2 regions of the Pseudomonas sp. St316 genome follow, and region 2 is predicted to be linked to the other one. Evidence: predicted binding sites of a transcription regulator. Region 2 holds the regulator's gene; the other holds the start of a gene.
The links. The regulator sigma-54, encoded in region 2, starts transcription at its own class of promoters, with help from an activator protein. The targets are predictions, from matches to a motif close to ANTGGCATNNANNTTGCTNT.

Region 1 (6,327 bases), 930 kb from region 2:
CTGGCCGAAGGTATGGCGGGCCTGGCGTTCTCCGGTGGCGATTGGCGGGGTCTGCAGCAGGTAGGCGGCGATGGCCTTGAGATCATCCTCGCCGAGGTATTGCAGGCTGTTCTCGACCGCCTCGGCCATGGGCCCGGCTGCCTGCGCCTTGCCCTCCATATGGCCGCTGCGCAGGTAGGCAACGAGCTCTTCGCTCGACCAGGCGCCGATTCCGCTGGTCTTGTCCGAGGTGATGTTCGGGGCGTACCAGCCCCCCAGCGAACCACCGGCAAGCGCCTTGGCGTTCTCTGCAGCCATCAGGCTGTTGCGCGGGGTATGGCAGGTATCGCAGTGGGCCAGTGCATTGACCAAGTAGTCGCCGCGATTGACCTGCGGGGACTTGCCCGGATCCGCCTCGAAGCGTTTCTGGCTATGGAACAAGGCATTCCAGCCGAGCATCGAGGCGCGGATATTGAACGGGAAATCGAGCTCGGTCTTGGGGCTGGGCGTATCCACCGGCGCGACTTCATCCATGAAGTACCGGTACAGGTCTGCGACGTCGCTGTCGGTCATCTTCGCGTAGGAGGTGTAGGGCATCGCCGGGTACAGGTGGGTGCCGTCCGGGGTCACGCCGTCGCGCACGGCTCGGGCGAAGTCTGCCTGGCTGTAACGGCCGATGCCGGCGCTCTTGGAAGGGGTGATGTTCGTCGAGTAGATGACGCCCATCGGCGAGTTGAGCGGGTAACCGCCGGCAAAAGGCTTGCCGTCGCGGGTGCTATGGCAGGCCACGCAATCGGCGGCCACGGCCAGTCGCTTGCCGGGCGAGGCGCTGGTGTCGAGTGTCTCGCCGTGGGTCGCCAGGCTGACCGTCATCAGGGCCAAGGCGCCCGCGAGCATATTCCTCATGGGCTTCGCCTTGCGCACGCCGGGCAATGGCGAGTCCCTCCTCTGCGGATGCATGTGTAACTCCTCACGGTTGGGGTTCGACGCGTTGCCGTTGGCTCGGTTCGTTAAGGCTTGCACGGTCGTACGATGTCTTACGTTGCGATGAATATGTCACATGATGTAACATTTCTCAATGAAAATGGCCAAGGGCCATCATTTTTTTTTTTTATGAAACGGCTCTATTTAAGGTGTTTCAGAAGGGTTCTGACCAAAAGCGTCGCGAGCGCAATGGGCAGGAAAGAAAGGAGATCGCTCCATCCAGCTTGAGGGTTAACAGGGGTTTTTGCTTGTATGTTTGTGATGTTGTACGACGTCATGACGAAAAAACTATCAAGCGTCGCGCCAACAGTGTCCTGTCGGCAGGCGGACCCGAGCGGCGATGGAATCCGGACACAGGCCCTTTACCTGGCGTTACGCGGGGCAGGGAAATGCACACATAACAGGGCTGCTGGACCAGCATCCCATGAGGATCCACCGATGAACTGGCTCAATGATGCAAAATTATCGACCAAACTGATCACCTCGTTTTTCCTCTGTGCCTTGATCACGCTCGCCGTGGGCATGCTGGGCGTCAGTGGTGTTTCCGCGCTGTCGACACGCTTGCTGGGGGTGTTCAACAACAACCTGGTTTCGGTCGCCAACACGTCGCAGACCAAGACCAAGGCGGTTGGCCAGACGCGCGACATGTACCGGCTGTATGTCGCTACCGCCGGCAACGCCCCGCAGAGCATGAAGGATGAGTTTCTTGCCTCGATGAAAGCCAATCAGTTGGCCAGTGAACAGGCCTTCGCCGCTTACCGTAAAGGGATCCTGGCTGAAGACGAGCGCCTGGCCGGCGACCAGATGGCCCGCGATTGGCCGGTCTACCAGGCCATGGTTCAGCAGTACGTGGCGATGATGGCGGCTGGCGATCTGGAGAACGGCCGCGCCCTGCTGCTGGGTGACCTGCAGAAAACCTATCGCAAGGTGATGGACCAGTTGACCATCATGATCGACTCCAATGACCGCCAGATCAGCGAAGACGCCAAGGCCGCCACGCAGCAGGAGGTGACGGCCAAGACCGTGTTGTACAGCGGCATCGTCGTGGCCTTCATTGCCGCGCTGCTGTTGGGCGTGTTTATCAGCCGCCTGATCAGCCGACCCATTGCCACGGCGGTCGATTGCGCGCAACGCATCGCCCAGGGCGACCTGACCCAGCACATCACCAGCCGCGGTCGCGACGAGGCCGGTCAATTGCTCAAGGCCTTGGGTGACATGCAGACGAGCTTGAAGTCCACCATCCAGCAGATTGCCAACGCTTCGGACCAGTTGGCTTCTGCCGCCGAGGAACTGACGGCGGTCACCGATGATGGCAGTCGTGCCTTGATCCGGCAGAATGACGAGATCCAGCAGGCCGCCACGGCCGTGACCGAGATGACTTCGGCGGTCGAGGAAGTGGCTCGCAACGCGGTCTCCACTTCACAGGCTTCGCAATCGACCAGCACGCAGGCCAGTGAAGGACGTGATCAGGCTCGTAGCGCGGTGCAGGCGATCAACAACGCCACCCAGGAAATTACCTCATCCACCGGACTGGTCAGGGACCTTGCCGTGCAGGTCCGCGATATCGGCAAGGTGCTGGATGTGATCCGCGGGATCGCCGAACAGACCAACCTGTTGGCGCTCAACGCGGCCATCGAGGCGGCCCGCGCCGGGGAGCAGGGTCGCGGCTTCGCCGTGGTGGCCGATGAGGTTCGCGCCCTGGCGGCGCGGACCCAGGCGTCCACCGGTGAAATCGAGAGCATGATCCACTCGGTGCAGGACCGTGCCGACAGTGCGGTTGATGCCATGGGCAAGAGCCAGACGCTGGTGACCGAGACCCAAAGTCTGGCCCGCGCCACTGGCGAGGCATTGGAGCTGATTGCCGACGGTATTTCGCAGATCAATGACCGTAACCTAGTGATTGCCACGGCGTCCGAGGAACAGGCCCATGTGGCCCGTGAGGTCGATCGCAATCTGGTGAATATCCAGGATCTCTCGACCCAGACTGCGGCTGGGGCGAACCAGACCAATGCTTCGAGCCAGGAGCTGTCCAACCTGGCCCTGTCATTCAATACCCTGGTCGGCCGTTTCCGTCTCTGACCCGTCGGGTTGAATACGCCTGGGTGACCGGGCGTATGGCGCCGGCTCGCGGCTTATTCCGCTACCGGAGCCAGTCGCGCTTCCAACTCCGCCACCTTCGCCTCCAGGCTCTCCAGCCGCGCCCGGGTCCGGGCCAGCACGACCATTTGGCTGTCGAATTCTTCCCGGCTCACCAGGTCCAGTTTGCTGAAGCCGCTTTGCAGCAGGGCTTTGAACTGGCTTTCGATTTCGCTTTTGGGCAGCGGCGTGTCGCCACTCAAGATGCGGGAGGCGTGGCCGCTCAGGGCGTCGAGGAGGTCTTTGGGCGCAAGCATGGCAGGTGTCCTGAAAACAATGGCGGGCAGTGTATCACGCAGTGTCTATAGTCAATTCGCAAGCCAGGGATGCACGCTTTTCGCGCAGGGGGCTGGGCAGTGCTGCACTGTTGTTGTGCGTATCGCTGCGGTTCATGGCGCAACGCGCGTTGAACAGGTGGCCAAGAGACTGAAATCAGAGGGTTTGGTGCAGATGGCAAGGTTTCTGCTTAGTGGCTGATGACCCACGCACTGATGCAGTCGCTGTGACGAATGCAGTGCAGCAGGCGGAACGGGGAGTTTCGTCGGGATCGGTTAACTGGCACCTGTCGGGCAACTTGGGCCGACGACGCGTTACAAAGCCAGGCACTGCGCTTAGACTTGAGTCGGGTTTGTTTTCCTGGGGCAAGTCCACCAATTCGGGAGAAAGTTTCATGAAGCTAGTCACTGCCATCATCAAGCCGTTCAAGTTGGACGACGTGCGCGAGTCGTTGTCCGAGATCGGCGTGCAGGGCATTACCGTTACTGAGGTCAAAGGCTTCGGCCGGCAGAAAGGTCACACCGAGCTGTATCGCGGCGCGGAGTACGTGGTCGATTTCCTGCCCAAGGTGAAGATCGATGTCGCCATTGACGACAAGGATCTTGATCGGGTGATCGAGGCTATCACCAAGGCCGCCAACACCGGCAAGATCGGTGACGGGAAGATCTTTGTGGTCAATCTGGAACAGGCTATCCGCATCCGTACCGGCGAAACCGATACCGACGCCATCTAAGCCGCCAAACCCAACGCCCCAGGAGAAAACAATATGACTCTGCGTAAATTCGCAGGGCTAGGAGCCCTGTTGTCCTTCGCAATGCCTGGCCTGGCCATGGCAGAAGAAGCGGCAGCCCCAGTCCTGAACTCCGGCGACACCGCCTGGATGCTCACGGCCACGATTCTTGTACTGTTCATGACCATTCCTGGCCTGGCGCTGTTCTACGGCGGCATGGTTCGGTCGAAAAACCTTCTTTCCGTGATGATGCAGTGCTTTGCCATTACCGGTCTGATCAGCATCCTGTGGGTCATCTATGGCTACAGCATTGCGTTCGACACCACCGGCATGGAGCAGGGCGTCGTCAACTTCAATTCCTTCATCGGCGGTTTCGGCAAAGCCTTCCTGGCGGGCGTCACGCCAGCCAGCCTGACCGGCCCGGCGGCGCTGTTCCCTGAAGCGGTGTTCATCACCTTCCAGATGACCTTCGCCATCATCACCCCGGCCCTGATCGTCGGCGCATTTGCCGAGCGGATGAAGTTCTCCGCCATGCTGGTCTTCATGGGCGTGTGGTTCACCCTGGTGTATGCGCCGATTGCGCACATGGTCTGGTCCGGTAACGGCGGCCTGCTGTGGGACTGGGGCGTGCTGGACTTCGCCGGCGGCACCGTGGTGCACATCAACGCCGGTGTCGCAGGCCTGGTGGCGTGCCTGGTATTGGGCAAGCGCAAAGGCTTCCCGACCACGCCAATGGCGCCGCATAACCTGGGTTACACCCTGATGGGCGCGGCCATGCTGTGGGTCGGCTGGTTCGGTTTCAACGCCGGTTCCGCTGTCGCCGCCAACGGCACCGCCGGCATGGCGATGCTAGTGACCCAGATCGCGACCGCTGCGGCGGCGCTGGGCTGGATGTTTGCCGAGTGGATCACCCACGGCAAGCCAAGCGCACTGGGCATCGCCTCGGGCGTCGTGGCGGGCCTGGTTGCCATCACCCCGGCTGCCGGCACCGTGGGCCCGATGGGCGCCCTGGTCATCGGCCTGGCAGCGGGCGTGGTGTGCTTCTTCTGCGCCACTACCCTCAAGCGCAAACTCGGCTACGACGACTCCCTGGACGCCTTCGGCGTGCACGGCATCGGCGGTATCCTCGGCGCGATCCTGACCGGTGTGTTCGCGGCACCGGCCCTGGGTGGCTTCGGCACCGTGACCGATATCGGTGCGCAAGTGTGGATTCAATTCAAGGGCGTGGGTTTCACGGTGGTCTACACCGCGATCGTCACCTTCATCATCCTCAAGGTCCTGGACGCCGTCATGGGTCTGCGTGTCACCGAGGAAGAAGAAGCGGTGGGCCTGGACCTGGCCCAGCACAACGAACGTGGCTACAACCTGTAGGCACACGCAAAAAAAATGCCCGGTTCGCCGGGCATTTTTTTGTCTGGAATTTGTCATTGCTCACAAGGTGCAGTGGTTTTTCCGACGCCTTTTGTTGTGGATGCGACATGGGTTTTTATACCGCCAAAGGCTTACACCGAAGCAAGAATATTAGGCCCTTTGTTTTTTCCCAGAGCGCGCTAGAATGCGCGCCGAACGTGCGGAGATGTGTATGTGGCAACAGACGCTGATAACGCTGCGGGCAAGGCCTCGGGGCTTTCATCTGGTGACGGACGAGTTGCTCGCCGGCCTGCCTGAACTCCAGGCGTGTCGTGTCGGTCTGTTGCATCTGTGGCTGCAGCATACCTCGGCTTCGTTGACCATCAACGAGAACGCCGATCCGGCGGTACGTCGGGACTTCGAACGATTTTTCAATCGGCTGATCCCACAAGGAACCGCCGATTATGAGCACAACGACGAAGGCCTGGACGACCTCCCGGCGCACTTCAAGGCCAGTGTGCTCGGTTGTCAGATCAGCCTGCCGGTCACGGCAGGACGGCTGGCATTGGGTACCTGGCAAGGTGTTTATCTGGGCGAGCACCGTGATCACGGCGGTGCTCGTAAAGTCCTCGCCACCTTGTACGGTGACGGGGCGTAACCGCTGATGGCCGGCGGATGTTGAATTTTTTCTGGCAGCCTTCGAACAGATGGCGAAGCTGGGCTATAACTAATCTGCTTTTCGCAAGTCATGAGGTAGAACATGAGCGACGATGATCTGGAAAACGACGACCTCGAAGTAGGCGACGAAGACGAGGCCGAAGAAGGCCTTGAAGCGGCGGCTGAAGACGTTGCCGACGATGATGGGGCCGATG
Region 2 (6,327 bases):
TAGAATCGACGGCGCTGGGGGTGTATCGACCGGCACGGGAATGAAAGCGTATTTGAAGGAAAGCAGGATACACCTGCTATCGAACGTAAGAGGACAGTATGAAGCTCGCTAAAACCCTCCCTATTTTGCTCAGTCTGGGCGCAGCACTGGGAAGCGCGAGCGCCTGGGCTCTTCCCGACGACCGCAACCAGCCTATCCGCATCCAGGCTGACGATGCCCAGCTCGACGACAAGAATGGCGTCGCCACCTATAAAGGCGACGTGATCATCACCCAGGGCTCGATGAAGGTCACCGGCAATACCGTGACCATCACCCGCACCCCGTCCGGCGACATCGACGTAGTCACCTCGGTGGGCAACCTGGCCTATTTCGAGCAGCTGCAAACCGCAGGCGATACCAAGCCTGTGCAGGGCTACGGGATCACCATCCAGTACCACGCCTCCCAGGATCGCGTGGTCCTGATCGACCGCGCCAAGGTCGTCGACAAGGACAACAACGTGACCCAAGGCGAGAAAATCGTCTACGACACCAACAAGAAACTCGCCAGCGCCGGTCGCGCCACCGGCAGCAAGGTGACCGAGTCGCGTCCGCGGATCGACATGGTGATCCAACCGAAAAAGAAAACCGACGAGCAGAAGGCCCAGTAATGGCAACTCTGAAAGCTCAGCATCTGGCCAAGAGCTACAAGAGCCGTCAAGTCGTGCGCGATGTCAGCCTGTCCATCGACAGCGGCCAGATCGTCGGCCTGCTCGGCCCCAACGGCGCGGGCAAGACCACCTGCTTCTACATGATCGTCGGCCTGGTCCAGGCCGATCAGGGTCGCGTGCTGATCGACGACCTGGATGTCAGCCACCAGCCAATGCACGGTCGGGCGAAGGCAGGTATCGGCTATTTGCCGCAAGAAGCGTCGATTTTCCGCAAACTGTCGGTTGCCGACAACATCATGGCAATCCTCGAGACCCGCAAGGAACTCGACAAGGCCGGTCGTCGCCAGGAGCTGGAAAGCCTGCTACAGGAATTCCACATCAGTCATATTCGCGACAACCTGGGCATGAGCCTGTCCGGTGGCGAGCGCCGTCGCGTGGAAATCGCCCGCGCCCTGGCCACCGCACCGAAGTTCATCCTGCTCGACGAACCGTTCGCCGGCGTGGACCCCATCTCGGTGGGCGACATCAAGCAGATCATCCATCACCTCAAGGCCAAGGGGATCGGCGTGCTGATCACCGACCACAACGTGCGCGAGACGCTGGATATCTGCGAAACCGCCTACATTGTCAACGACGGCCAACTGATCGCCGAAGGCGATTCGGCAGCCATCCTGGCCAATGACCTGGTCAAGGAAGTGTATCTGGGCCATGAGTTCCGCCTGTAAGCACAAGTGTCTGGCGAATTGCCCGAGCGTCGTTTAATTTTATTATGGCGACGCTCTAGGCAAACACTTCAGTTTCAGGCATATAATTTGCTTAAGTTTGGCGCCTCGGCGCCCTGTAGTGGATGGCGCATGTGCGCCGGCGAATAAGGTGTTAAGCCCCTGCCATGAAACCATCGCTAGTCTTGAGAATGGGCCAGCAGCTGACGATGACACCGCAGCTGCAACAGGCCATCCGCCTGCTCCAATTGTCGACCCTGGACCTGCAACAGGAAATCCAGGAGGCCCTGGAGTCCAATCCGATGCTCGAACGCCAGGAAGAAGGCGACGACTTCGACAACACCGACCCGCTGGCCGACAACGTCGAGCAGAAGACCAACACCGAAATCCCTGAACCGGCCTACCAGGAAACCGCCCCGACGGTGGACAACCTCGAGGATGGCGAATGGAACGAACGCATCCCCAACGAACTGCCGGTGGACACGGCCTGGGACGACGTCTACCAGACCAGCGCCAGCAGCCTGCCGAGCAGCGATGACGACGAGTGGGACTTCACCACCCGCACCTCTGCTGGCGAAAGCCTGCAAAGCCATCTGCTGTGGCAGTTGAACCTGGCGCCGATGTCCGATACCGATCGCCTGATCGCCGTGACCCTGATCGATTGCATCAACAACCAGGGCTACCTGGACGAGACCCTCGAGGAAATCCTCGAGGCCTTCGACCCCGAGCTCGACATCGAGCTGGACGAGATCGAAGCCGTCCTTCATCGCATCCAGCAGTTCGAACCAGCCGGCATCGGCGCCCGCAACCTGGGCGAATGCCTGTTGCTGCAACTGCGCCAGTTGTCCGCCAAGACACCCTGGTTGGCCGAAGCCAAGCGCCTGGTCACCGATTACATCGACCTGTTGGGTGGCCGCGACTACAGCCAACTGATGCGTCGCATGAAGCTCAAGGAAGATGAGCTGCGCCAGGTCATCGAACTGGTGCAGAGCCTCAATCCGCGCCCCGGCTCGCAGATCGAATCCACCGAGCCCGAATATGTGGTCCCCGACGTGATCGTGCGCAAGCACAATGATCGCTGGCTGGTGGAGCTCAACCAGGAGTCGATGCCCAAGCTGCGGGTCAACGCCCAGTACGCCGGCTTTGTGAAGCGCGCCGACACCAGCGCCGACAACACCTTCATGCGCAACCAGTTGCAGGAAGCGCGCTGGTTCATCAAGAGCCTGCAAAGCCGCAACGAAACCCTGATGAAAGTGGCCACCCAGATCGTCGAGCATCAGCGCGGCTTCCTGGAGTACGGCGATGAAGCGATGAAACCGTTGGTCCTGCATGACATTGCCGAGGCGGTGGGCATGCACGAGTCGACGATTTCCCGGGTAACCACCCAGAAATTCATGCATACCCCTCGGGGCATCTATGAATTGAAATACTTTTTCTCCAGCCACGTCAGCACCTCCGAAGGCGGCGAATGCTCGTCCACGGCCATCCGCGCGATCATCAAAAAACTGGTGGCTGCGGAAAATCAGAAAAAGCCGTTGAGTGACAGCAAGATCGCTGGTTTACTGGAGGCACAAGGCATTCAGGTGGCCCGCCGTACCGTCGCCAAATACCGCGAATCCCTCGGGATCGCGCCTTCGAGCGAACGCAAGCGGTTGATGTAACAGGCCACGCCACAGCGTTCCAGTGGCAGGCATTTCTGCCTGCCGCTTTATGCACTGGCAACGAAGGAGAAGCTGTATGCAAGTCAAGATCAGTGGACACCAACTGGAAGTGACCGAACCCCTGCGCATCTACGTCGGCGAAAAGCTCGACCGATTGGAGAGGCATTTCGACAAGATCACCAACGTGCAAGTCACGATGACCGTCGAGAAGCTGCTGCAGAAAATCGAAGCCACGCTGCATATTCCCGGCGGACAAGTGGTCGCCAACGCAGAGCACACAGACATGTATGCCGCGATTGACCTGCTGACCGACAAGCTGGATCGCCAACTCAAAAAGCATAAGGAAAAGACCCAGAGCCTCCTCCAGGGCGCAACCGGTCGTTAACCCCCCCAATCCATGATCCGACTAGAAACCATCCTGACCCCCGGCCGTTCCCAAGTGAACGCGCCGGGCGGCAGTAAAAAGAAAGCCCTCGAACACATTGCCAACCTGATCCACCGCGAGGTGCCGGATCTGGAAATGCAGGACGTCTTCGAGGCCCTCGTTGCCCGTGAAAAACTCGGTTCCACCGGTTTTGGCAACGGCATCGCCATTCCCCACTGCCGTCTCAAGGGTTGTGCCGCGCCGATCAGCGCGCTGTTGCACCTTGAAACCGCTATAGATTTCGACGCCATCGACGGCGCCCCGGTCGACCTGCTTTTTGTATTGCTGGTACCGGAGGCAGCGACCGATGCGCACCTTGAGCTGCTGCGCCAGATTGCCAGCATGCTGGACCGCAAGGAAGTGCGCGAAAAACTGCGCAGCGCACCGAGTAACGAAGCTTTGTACCAGGTTGTCCTGGACGAGCAGAACGGTCATTAAAAAATGCGCATGATCATTGTCAGTGGCCGCTCCGGCTCCGGTAAAAGCACGGCCCTCAACGTGCTTGAGGACAGCGGCTACTATTGCATCGACAACCTGCCCGCCGGCCTGCTGCCGGAACTGGCCGAGCGCGCCCTGATCCACACCGAGTTGGCGCAGCCGCTGGTGGCGGTGTCCATCGATGCGCGTAACCTGCCAAGCCACCTGTCGCGTTTTCCTGAACTGCTCGAGGAAGTGCGCAGCCGGCATATCCAGTGCGACGTGCTGTACCTGGATGCCGATGAAGAGACACTGCTCAAGCGCTTTTCCGAAACCCGCCGGCGCCACCCGCTGAGCAATGCCAACCGCTCCCTGGCCGAAGCCATCGAGGATGAAAGCCAGCTACTGGGGCCGATCGCCGATCTGGCAGACCTGAAGGTCAACACCACGCACCTGAACCTGTATCAGTTGCGTGACACGATCAAGCTGCGCCTGCTCAACCAACCCGAGCCGGGCACGGCGTTCCTGGTGGAGTCGTTCGGTTTCAAGCGTGGCATGCCCGTAGACGCCGACCTGGTGTTCGATGTGCGTTGCCTGCCCAACCCTTATTGGAAACCGGAATTGCGCGCGCAGTCCGGGCTCGACCAACCGGTGATCGACTACCTGGCCGCCCAGCCGGATGTCGAGGAAATGTACCAGGACATCTCCAGCTACCTGCTCAAATGGCTGCCCCGCTTTGCGGCGAGCAACCGTGCCTATGTCACGATCGCCATCGGCTGTACCGGCGGCCATCACCGCTCCGTCTACCTGACCGAACGCCTGGGTCAGCTCCTGCAACAATCCCTGAAGAACGTCCAGGTTCGCCACCGCGACCTCAGCTAAAGGATTCACATCGCGATGCCTGCTCAGGAAATTGAAATCATCAACAAGCTGGGTTTGCATGCCCGAGCGTCGGCCAAGTTCGTCGGAGTCGCGGGCCAGTTCAAGGACACCACCATCAGGGTTGGCCGCACACCCGAGACCGCGGTCGACGGTAAAAGCATCATGGCGATGATGATGCTCGCCGCCGGCAAGGGCACCAAGATTCACCTGAGCACTGAAGGGGAGCAAGCGCAGGAAGCGATGGATGCCCTGGTGGACCTGATCAACCGATACTTCGACGAAGGCGAATAACGGATTCAGGACTCGAGTCGAACTTGTTGTGGCCAGAAGATTTTTGTGGGAGCAAAGCTTGCTCGCGCTGAACGATAACTCGGCTAACCTGCTCAATCGCGGCGCCTGCATCGCGGGCAAGCCTCGCTCCCACGGATAAATCTCACCACAGGGTATGGATTCGCGCTCCTTCGCTGTCACGCCAGCGCCGTATCCAACACCATCATCAGACAAAACCCCACCAACAGCCCCAGGCTCGCCAGTTTCTCGTGACCCTTGCGGCGGGATTCGGGAATGACCTCGTGAGTCACCACCAGCAACATCGCCCCGGCCGCCAACGCGAGCCCCAGGGGCAAGAGCATCTCGGCCAGGCTCACCAACCAGGCGCACAGCAGCGCAAACACGGGCTCGACCAGCCCTGACGCCGCGCCAATCAGGAACGCCTTGACCCGCGACATCCCCGCCGTAGCCAGCACCAGCGCGATCACCAGCCCTTCGGGTACATCCTGCAAAGCGATGCCCATCGCCAGGCTGTCGGCATCCGGCATGCCGCCGCCCGCCGACACACCCACCGCCATGCCTTCGGGAATGTTGTGAGCAATGATGGCAAACACGAACAACCAGATCCGCGGCGCAATGATCGGACGGCCAGGCGTCGCGACCAGACTTTCGGGGCTGGCCGAGACCCTGCGGTCCACCAGATACAGCCCGAACGCGCCCAATAGAATACCGAAACTGATAAGGCCGCTGGCCGCCCAAGGCGTCAGTCCCAATTGCTCGGCTGCGGCAACGCCCGGCACGATCAGCGAAAACGCCGTGGCCGCGAGCATCACCCCGGCACCGAAGCCCAGCAGCGAATCGCTGACGGCCTGGGGCATGCGCCGGATAACCAGCACCGGCACGGCCCCCAGCGCGGTGCCCAAGGCACAGAGCCCGCCGCCCTCGAGCGCACGCAACAACCTGGGTTCCAGGTCCAGCCATGCCAGGCCCTGGGCCGCCAACAACGTCATCCCGGCCAACAGCAACAACGACCCCAAGGCATAGCGGAACATCCGTCCGCTTCCAATCGCCAGTGTTTGAGTATCCATAGTCAGCCTTGGGTTGCTTTCATGAAGAACTCGCAGCCAGCGTAGCCTGGTAGCGCCGGGCGACCTCAGGCCAATTGATCACGTTGTAGAAGGCGCTGATGTATTCCGGACGGCGGTTCTGGTAACGCAGGTAATAGGCGTGCTCCCAGACGTCCAGGCCAAGAATCGGTGTGTTGCCCTTCATCAGCGGGCTGTCCTGGTTGCCGCTGCTTTCCA

Region 1: a site for sigma-54 is predicted at 3,549-3,568, ahead of glnK (P-II family nitrogen regulator). Genes of this name have one in related genera too.

What each region holds. Positions count from the first base shown of each region.
Region 1 covers NZ_AP021901.1:6,565,645-6,571,971, reverse strand. The annotation lists gene KI237_RS29400 (cytochrome c) at 1-885, opposite strand, end outside; gene KI237_RS29395 (methyl-accepting chemotaxis protein) at 1,402-3,042, shown strand; gene KI237_RS29390 (accessory factor UbiK family protein) at 3,096-3,356, opposite strand; gene glnK (P-II family nitrogen regulator) at 3,770-4,108, shown strand; gene KI237_RS29380 (ammonium transporter) at 4,142-5,476, shown strand; gene KI237_RS29375 (secondary thiamine-phosphate synthase enzyme YjbQ) at 5,688-6,113, shown strand; gene sutA (dormancy-specific transcriptional regulator SutA) at 6,216-6,327, shown strand, end outside.
Region 2 covers NZ_AP021901.1:5,632,508-5,638,834, forward strand. The annotation lists gene lptC (LPS export ABC transporter periplasmic protein LptC) at 1-112, shown strand, start outside; gene lptA (lipopolysaccharide transport periplasmic protein LptA) at 99-647, shown strand; gene lptB (LPS export ABC transporter ATP-binding protein) at 647-1,372, shown strand; gene KI237_RS25250 (RNA polymerase factor sigma-54) at 1,537-3,030, shown strand; gene hpf (ribosome hibernation-promoting factor, HPF/YfiA family) at 3,107-3,415, shown strand; gene ptsN (PTS IIA-like nitrogen regulatory protein PtsN) at 3,428-3,892, shown strand; gene rapZ (RNase adapter RapZ) at 3,896-4,753, shown strand; gene KI237_RS25270 (HPr family phosphocarrier protein) at 4,769-5,044, shown strand; gene KI237_RS25275 (ZIP family metal transporter) at 5,221-6,111, opposite strand; gene KI237_RS25280 (superoxide dismutase) at 6,131-6,327, opposite strand, start outside.